2 regions of the Streptomyces sp. CA-146814 genome follow, and region 1 is predicted to be linked to the other one. Evidence: riboswitches for the same ligand, from Rfam matches in the RefSeq annotation. Region 1 holds a riboswitch; the other holds the start of a gene.

The links. A riboswitch is a leader RNA that binds a small molecule or an ion and turns the genes downstream of it on or off. The one in region 1 is predicted to bind cobalamin.
Region 2: another riboswitch for cobalamin. It lies ahead of ACQP09_RS01400 (ABC transporter substrate-binding protein); the one in region 1 lies ahead of ACQP09_RS05765 (cobalamin biosynthesis protein).

The regions. Positions count from the first base shown of each region.
Region 1 is NZ_CP192068.1:1,298,685-1,302,810, reverse strand. Features, by position in the region: gene ACQP09_RS05770 (cobyric acid synthase) at 1-1,150, opposite strand, end outside; gene ACQP09_RS05765 (cobalamin biosynthesis protein) at 1,147-2,127, opposite strand; cobalamin riboswitch at 2,272-2,453, opposite strand; gene ACQP09_RS05760 (hypothetical protein) at 2,573-2,809, opposite strand; gene ACQP09_RS05755 (anion permease) at 2,822-4,090, opposite strand.
Region 2 is NZ_CP192068.1:353,309-357,434, forward strand. Features, by position in the region: gene ACQP09_RS01390 (ABC transporter ATP-binding protein) at 1-229, opposite strand, end outside; gene ACQP09_RS01395 (FecCD family ABC transporter permease) at 226-1,269, opposite strand; gene ACQP09_RS01400 (ABC transporter substrate-binding protein) at 1,323-2,375, opposite strand; cobalamin riboswitch at 2,437-2,621, opposite strand; gene ACQP09_RS01405 (beta-ketoacyl-[acyl-carrier-protein] synthase family protein) at 2,717-3,946, opposite strand; gene ACQP09_RS01410 (acyl carrier protein) at 3,943-4,126, opposite strand, start outside.

The sequences.
Region 1 (4,126 bases):
CCGGCCGCGCCAGCGTCTTGGCCCGGTCGAAGCGCACGCGTACGGGAAGGACCCCCAGCCCGTCCACGACCCCTGCCCGCGACTCCACCTCGTCCTCGATCCGCTCACCGAGCACCTGGAACCCACCGCAGATCCCCAGCACCGGCCGGCCCTCGCGCGCCCGCCGCACCAGCGCCTCCGCGAGACCGCGCTCACGCAGCCAGGCCAGCGCCTTCACCGTGCCGCGCGTCCCGGGCACGACGACCAGGTCCGCGTCGGCCAGCTCCTCGGCCCGGTCCACGAACCGCACGACGACGCCCGGTTCGGCGGCCAGCGCGTCCACGTCCGTGAAGTTGGACATCAACGGCACCGCGCAGACCGCGACCCGCAACACGTCCTCCCCGTGCGGCGGCGCCACGACCGACTCCCGCACCGCCCCGCGCAGGGACACCCGCAGGCCGTCCTCCTCGTCGATGCCGAGCCCATGGGCGTACGGCAGCACTCCGTACGTACGGCGCCCGGTCAGCCCGTACAGCATGTCCAGCCCCGGCTCCAGCAGCGAGACGTCACCCCGGAACTTGTTCACCAGGTACCCGGCGACCAGCGCCTGGTCCTCCGCGCTCAGCAGCGCCGTCGTCCCGAAGAACGACGCGAAGACCCCGCCCCGGTCGATGTCCCCGACCACCAGCACCGGGAACCTCGCGGCCCGTGCGATCCCCATGTTCACGATGTCGGTCCGCCGCAGATTGATCTCCGCAGGCGAGCCCGCCCCCTCACAGATCACCGCGTCATAGGTCGACCGCAGCCGCTCCAGACAGTCCGTGACCGTCCCGAGCAGCGCCTCCTGCCGGCCGCCGTGGTACCCCCGGGCGCTCATCTCGCCGACCGGCTTGCCCATCAGGACGACCTGGCTGGAGCGGTCGCTGCCGGGCTTGAGCAGCACCGGGTTCATCAGCGCGGTCGGCTCGACCCGGGCGGCCTGTGCCTGCATGGCCTGCGCGCGTCCGATCTCCGCGCCCTCACGGGTCACAAAGGAGTTGAGGGACATGTTCTGCGCCTTGAACGGCGCGACCTTCACGCCCCGGCGCACCAGCCAGCGGCAGATGCCCGCCGTGACGACGCTCTTGCCCGCGTCCGAGGTCGTCCCCGCGACCAGCAGCCCACCACTCATGCCAGTCCCCGCCCCTGTCCTGCCGACGACCGCCCCGCGACCACACGCCCCACAGCCAACCGGCCCACCACGCACACCCCGAGGGCCAGCACACTCACCCGCCGCGACAGCCGCACCGCGCGTTCGATGTCGGAGCTCCGGACCTCCCGGCCCGACTCCCCGTTCAGCACCGGCCGGTGCTCGACGCGCCCCGCGTACGCCAGCGTCCCGCCGAGCCGTACACCGAGCGCCCCCGCGAACGCGGCCTCCACCGGCCCCGCGTTCGGGCTCGGGTGCCGCCCCGCGTCCGCCTTCCAGGCGCGTACGGCCTCCGCAGGCCGCCCGCCGCCCACCACGGCCAGCGCGGCCGTCAGCCGGGCGCCGGGCCATCCCGCCACGTCGTCCAGGCGGGCCGAGGCCCAGCCGTAACGCCGGTGGCGGGGCGACTTGTGGCCGACCATCGCGTCGAGCGTGTTCACGGCCCGGAAGCCGACGAGCCCCGGCACCCCGCCGATCGCGCCCCACACCAGCGCGCCGACGACGGCGTCCGAGGTGTTCTCCGCGACCGACTCCACGACCGCGCGGGCGATCTGCGGCCCGTCCAGGGCCTGCGGATCGCGCCCGCACAGATGCGGCAGCCGCTCCCGGGCCACCTCCAGGTCACCGGCGGCCAGCGCGCCCCCGATGGCGCGGGCCTCCCGGCCCAGCGACGTACCGCCGACGACCGACCAGGTGGTGGCTGCCGTCAGCGCGACGGCGAGCGCGGGACGGTTCCGTACGGCACGGGCGGCCAGCGCGGCGGCCCCCACGGCGCCTCCGGCGCAGAGCAGGGTGTGCAGCGCGCCCCGGCCCCGGTCGTCCCGCCACAGCAGGGACTCCACCCGCGCGGCCGCCCGGCCGAACCCGGCGACGGGGTGGCCCCGGCGCGGGTCGCCGAGAGCCGCGTCGGCGATCAGCCCGGCGGTGGCGCCGTACGCGAAAACGCGATCGACACGCACGGTTCAGTCTGCCGTGGGCAGAGGCGTTCCGGCACGGAGAGGTACCGCGAGAGGTACCGGAAGAGGTGTCGGAACAGGCACAGGATGCGGCGCACGGCGGCCGGGCATGGCTTATGTCCTCACTCAGGGTCCGCGCCCTGGTTCGACGTGACCGGCGACAAGAGTCTCCTGGCTTCCGGATCCGCACTTCCCCCGGCCTTCCAGCCCTCGGTCAGGAGGGCCGTGACATCCGGTGTGGGGGAGTGCTCCCCGGTGACAGTGGCGGGACCGCGCCGGATTCGCACCGGCTTCCTCTTCTGTCGCCGTAAATGGCTCCGGCAGTCCACCACGCTGCGAGAACGGCCGTCAACTTGCTGTTGACCTGCGAAGGGCCGGTGTGCGCAGACGCACATCGGGCCGGACACACGGTGGTGTGTCCGGCCCGGAGGAACGTGTCGCGGTGCGGTCAGGCGACGATCAGATAGATCCCGTACGCGACCGCCGCCACGCAACCCGCGAAGGCGGCGTACGCGCCGGTGCGCGCCAGTGCGGCCGAACCGCCGGTGGCACCGGTGGCACTGCCGGCCGGGGCCGACAGCTTGGAGAGGGCGACGATGCCCAGGGTGAAGACGCCGACCAGTGCGACGGTGACCACGAGACTGACACCGAAGACGGAGGCGAGTGCTGCCCAGTCGATTTTCATACGGATCTGTCCTTACACCGTGGCCGCGGGGCGGGGCGTGTCGTCGGATGCCGCGGCCGGGGCCGGGATGGTGGTCGAGAGCTCGGAGACCGCACCGGCGGTGGGCGGCGGCGCGACCGCGGCCATGGCGGTGGTGACGACGCCCTGCGGCTCGTCGGCCGTCGTGCCGTCGGTGTCGTTGACGTTGGTGTGGTCGACCGGCTCGCGGCGCGAGGCCAGCCAGATGGCGAAGGAGCCGCCGACCAGGATGACCGCCGTGACGGCGATGCCCCAGGGGCCCTGCTTGGTGAGGAACTCGGCGCCCGCGCCGACCAGGCCCGCGGCCGGGAGCGTGAGGCCCCAGGCGACGAACATCCGGGTGGCGGTGGACCAGCGGACCACGCCGCCCTTGCGGCCGAGACCCGCGCCCATCACGGCACCCGAGCAGGACTGGGTGGTGGAGAGCGAGAAGCCGAGGTGCGAGGAGGCCAGGATGACGGTCGCCGCGCTGGTCTGGGCGGCGAAGCCCTGCGGCGGCTGGAGGTCGGTGAGGCCCTTGCCCATGGTGCGGATGATGCGCCAGCCGCCGAGGTAGGTGCCGAGCGCGATGGCGACACCGGCCGAGACGATGACCCACATGGGCGGGTTGGAGCCCGGGGCCAGGACACCGCTGGTGACCAGCGCCAGCGTGATGATGCCCATCGTCTTCTGCGCGTCGTTGGTGCCGTGGGCGAGCGAGACGAGACCGGCGGAGGCGATCTGCCCGGCCCGGTAGCCCTTGGCGGTCGACTTCTGCTGGTTCGGGTCGGTGACGTTCCGGTTGATCCGGTACGTCAGCCGGGTGGCCAGCATCGCGGCGATACCGGCGACCAGCGGGGCGGCGATCGCGGGGAGCAGCACCTTGGTGACGACGGTGCCGCCGTTGATCGAGGACCAGCCGGCCGACATCACGGCCGCACCGATCAGACCGCCGAACAGGGCGTGGGAGGAGCTGGAGGGAAGCCCCAGCAGCCAGGTGAAGAGATTCCACAGGATGGCGCCGACGAGCGCCGCGAAGATGACCTCTGTTCTGATGCCGTTTTCGTTGACGATCCCGCCGGAGATCGTCTTGGCGACCTCCACCGACAGGAACGCGCCGATCAGGTTGAGAACGGCGGACATGGCCACCGCTGTCTTGGGCTTCATCGCGCCGGTCGAGATGGTGGTCGCCATCGCGTTGGCGGTGTCGTGGAAACCGTTCGTGAAATCGAACACGAGAGCTGTTACGACCACAATCGCAAGCAGCAGCGTGATGTGTTCCATTTACCCAGGCAATCGTTCGACGTCAGTGGCTCGTGG
Region 2 (4,126 bases), 950 kb from region 1:
TGCGGCGGCCGAGGACGGCGAGGGGGTCGCCGTCCAGGGTGACGGTGCCGGTGTCCGGGGCGAGGAGGCCCGCGAGGATCCGCAGCAGCGTGGACTTGCCGGAGCCGTTGGGGCCGAGGAGGCCGACGGTGGCGCCGGGCGGTGGGGCGATGTCGACCCCGTCGAGGATGAGCCGGCCGCCGGCCTCCCGGCCGACCCGCTCGGCGCGAAGGCCTGGGGAAGCACTCATGACGTGCTCCGGGTGCGGTACAGGACGGCGACGAAGGCGGGGACGCCGATCAGCGCGGTGACGACGCCGACCGGCACCTCCTGCGGGTCGAGGACCGTACGGGCGAGCGTGTCGACCCAGACCAGGAAGATCGCTCCGGCGAGCGCGGTGACCGGCAGGAGCCTGCGGTGCCCGGAGCCGGTGAGCGCGCGGGCCGCGTGCGGGAGGACCAGACCGACGAAGCCGATCGCCCCGGCCGAGCTGACCAGGGCCGCGGTCAGCAGGGCGGTGGTGCAGAGCAGCACGATCCGGGTACGGGCGACGTTCACGCCGAGCGCGGCGGCGGCGTCCTGCCCGAAGGCGAAGGCGTCGAGCGTACGGGCGTGGGCCAGGCAGATCACCAGGCAGAGGGCGAGAACGGCGGTGCAGAGCGCCACCTCGCCCCAGCCGACGCCGCTGAGCGAGCCGAGCAGCCAGAACAGCACTCCGCGGGTCTGCTCGGCGTCGGCCGAGGTCATCACGACGAACGAGGTCAGGGCGGAGAAGAGCTGCATCGCCGCGACACCGGAGAGCACCACCCGGTCGGTCGTGGAGCCGAGCGTATGGCTGAGCAGCAGAACCAGGGCGAACGAGCAGATGGCCCCGACGAACGCACCGGCCGACAGCGACACCGCTCCCCCGCCGACACCGAGGACCACCACCACGACCGCCCCGGTGGAGGCTCCGGAGGAGACGCCGAGGACGAACGGGTCGGCGAGCGGGTTGCGCAGCAGCGACTGCATCACCGTGCCGCACACCGCGAGCCCGGCCCCGCACACGGCGGCGAGCAGGGTACGGGGCATGCGCAGGTTCCAGATGATGCCGTCCCGGATCGGGCTCAGCTCCGATCCGCCGAAGCCCAGATGGGAGGCGACGGCGGACCAGACGTCGGGGACGGAGATCCGGGCCGGCCCGATCGTGACGGCGACGGCTATGGAGAGCAGCAGGAGCAGGAGTCCGCCGGTCCAGATCAGCGCCTGCACCGGCGCGCCGACCCGCCGTACGTCAGCGGGCCGCTCCACCGTCGGGCTGCCGCTGCTCACCCCACGCGCCTTCACCGTCGGATGCCCGCCGCTCACCCCGCGAGCCCGAAGTCGCGCAGCCCGGCGGCGACGCGCTCCAGCCCCTCGACCGTCCGGATGGTGGGGTTCATGGCCTGGCCGCTGAGCAGCACGTACCGGCGGTTCTTGACGGCGTCCATGGTCTTGGTGACCGGGTTGGACTCCAGGAACTCGATCTTCTTCTCGGCGCTCTCGGCGGTCTGCATGGTGCGGCTCAGGTCGCCGATGACCAGGACGTCGGGGTTGCGGTCGGCGACGGTCTCCCAGCTGATCTGGGGCCATTCGTCGTGGGTGTCGTCGAAGACGTTCTTCGCGCCGAGCTCCCGGGTGATGACACCGGGGGCGCCGCAGCAGCCGGCCAGGTAGGGGGCCTTGGAGTCGGAGAACCAGTAGAGGAGAGAGGCCTTGGAACCGTCGATGCCGTCGGTGGCCTTCGCCACCCGGCCCTGGAGCTTCTTCACCAGGGCGTCGCCGCGCTCGGGGACGCCGAACACCTGGGAGAGCTCACGGACTTCGGTGTAGACGCTGTCCATGGTGAGGGGTGCGGTACGGGCTCCGTCACCGCCGCCGCTGTTGTCCTTGCCGGTGCAGTCGGCGGGCGAGATGTAGGTGGGGACGCCGAGCTTCTCGAACTGTTCGCGCGGGGCGACGCCGCCCTTGGCGAGGGTGGAGGCGAAGGAGGCGGAGAGGAAGTCGGGCTCCTTGTCGAGGACCTTCTCGGACGAGGGCCGGTTCTCCGATATGCGCTCGACGCCCGCGTTGGCCTTCTCCAGGCCCTTCATGACCGGGTCGCTCCAGGTGGCGGTACCCGCGAGCCGGTCGGCGAGGCCGAGCGAGAGGAGGATCTCCGTCGATCCCTGGTCGACCGAGACGGCCTGCTGCGGCGGCGCCTTCACGGTGACGGTGCGCCCGCAGTTCTTGAGGGTGAGCGGGAAGCCTTCGGCGCTGGTCTTGTCGCCACCGCCGGCGGCGGAGGTGGACCCGCCGCCGCAGGCGGTGAGCAGGACGACGCCGGCCGCGAGGAGGGCGGCGGTGCGTATCGGGGCGGGGGTGGCCTTGGGCAGCACGGAGGACCTCGGTGTCTCTGGGCCCAGCCGCGGAGCCCGTCGTACGGTCCCGTACCCCGGGTGCGGAGCACGGGTGCCAGCAGGTCTTCGGACTCGGGTTCGTCCGGGCGGGACGCCTTCCCGGAGCGTGGGTGCTCCAGTGGCCGTGGCCTCGCCCGTCCCCCTCACCGCTGCGCGTCAGTTCCGGTCTCGCACCGGATTCCCTGACCCCGTCGCTGGGGTTCGACTGGCCCCGGCAAGCTATCACGGGTCTTCGCGCAGCTCAGAGCCGGTGCGGGACCGCTTCATCGGTCGGGCCGGTGCGGCGCGGGATCGTCCCGCCGCACCGGCCCGGCCGGCCCTTACGGCGCTTGCAGCGCGATCACCGCGTTCTGTCCGCCGAAGCCGAAGGAGTGGCTGACGGCCCGTCGTACGGGCACCTCACGCGGTGCCTTGGTGACGCAGTCGATGGCGAACCCGCGGTCGGGGGCGTCCAGGTTGGCGATCGGCGGGACGATGCCGTGCTGGAGCGTCAGGACGGTCAGTCCCGCCTCGATGGCTCCGGCCGCTCCCATGCAGTGGCCCAGGACGCCCTTGGGGGCCGTGACGGGCGGCCGGTGCGGGTAGGCCCGGCCGATGAGAGCGGCTTCCGTCGCGTCGTTCAGCGGGGTCGAGGTGCCGTGCGCGTTGACGTGGTCGACGTCCTCGGCGCGCCAGCCCGCGTCCCTCAGCGCCGCGTCGACGGCGGCCTCGGCGACCGCACCGGAGGGGTGCGGGGAGGTCGGGTGGTGGGCGTCGGTCGTGGCGCCGGTGCCGGCGAGCAGCGCTCGGGGGGCCGCCCCTCTGGCCCGGGCGTCCTCGGCCCGTTCCAGGACCATGATCGCGGCGCCTTCGCCCATGACGAGCCCGGCCCGGTCGGCGGCGAAGGGACGGCAGAGACGGGCGGGGTCCCCGTCACCGTCCCGCAGCGCCGCCGCGCCCGAGCGGGCGAAGCCGGTCATGGCGACCGGGAAGACGATCGACTCGGTGGCTCCGGCGATCGCGATGTCGCACTGACCGAGCGCCAGCATGTCGCGGGCCACGGAGAGGGCGGTCACTCCGGAGGAGCAGGCCGTGCACGGGGCCAGGCTCGGGCCGGTGGCCTTCATCTGGATGGCGATCTCCGCCGCGGGCATGCTCGGGATGGTGAGCAGGATGCCCGAGGGTGAAGTGGCCTCGGGGCCGCGCCGCTCCAGGGCGACGGCCTGTTCGGTCAGTCCGGCGGAGCCGCCGCTGCTGGTGCCGACGACGACGGCGACGCGGGCGCCGTCCCAGTGGGCGGGGTCGAGCCCGGCGTCGGTCACCGCCTCCCGTGCGGCGAGGACGGCGAACTTGACGTACCGGCCCATGCGGAAGGCGGTCCGGCCGCCGACCGCCTCGTCCAGGTCGATGCCGGAGACCGTACAGGCGAAGTCGACGGCGCAGCCGTGCAGTTCGGGGACGGTGCGCGCGAAGGACGCGCCGCGGCGGACCCCGTCCCAGGTGGTGTCGGTGGTGTGGCCGGCCGGGGTGATCATCCCCAGTCCGGTGACGGCGATGGCGGGTCGGTTCATCGGGTGTTGCTCACCGGCACCGCACTGCCTTCCGCCTCGCCGCCGACGGCCGCGTCGATGAACGCGGAGATGTCGGCCAGCGTGGCGTCCTTGTAGAGCTTCTCGGAGTCGGCGCTGACTCCGAGGGTCTCCTTGATGATGACGGCGAACTCGGCGACCGCCAGGGAGTCCATCTCCAGG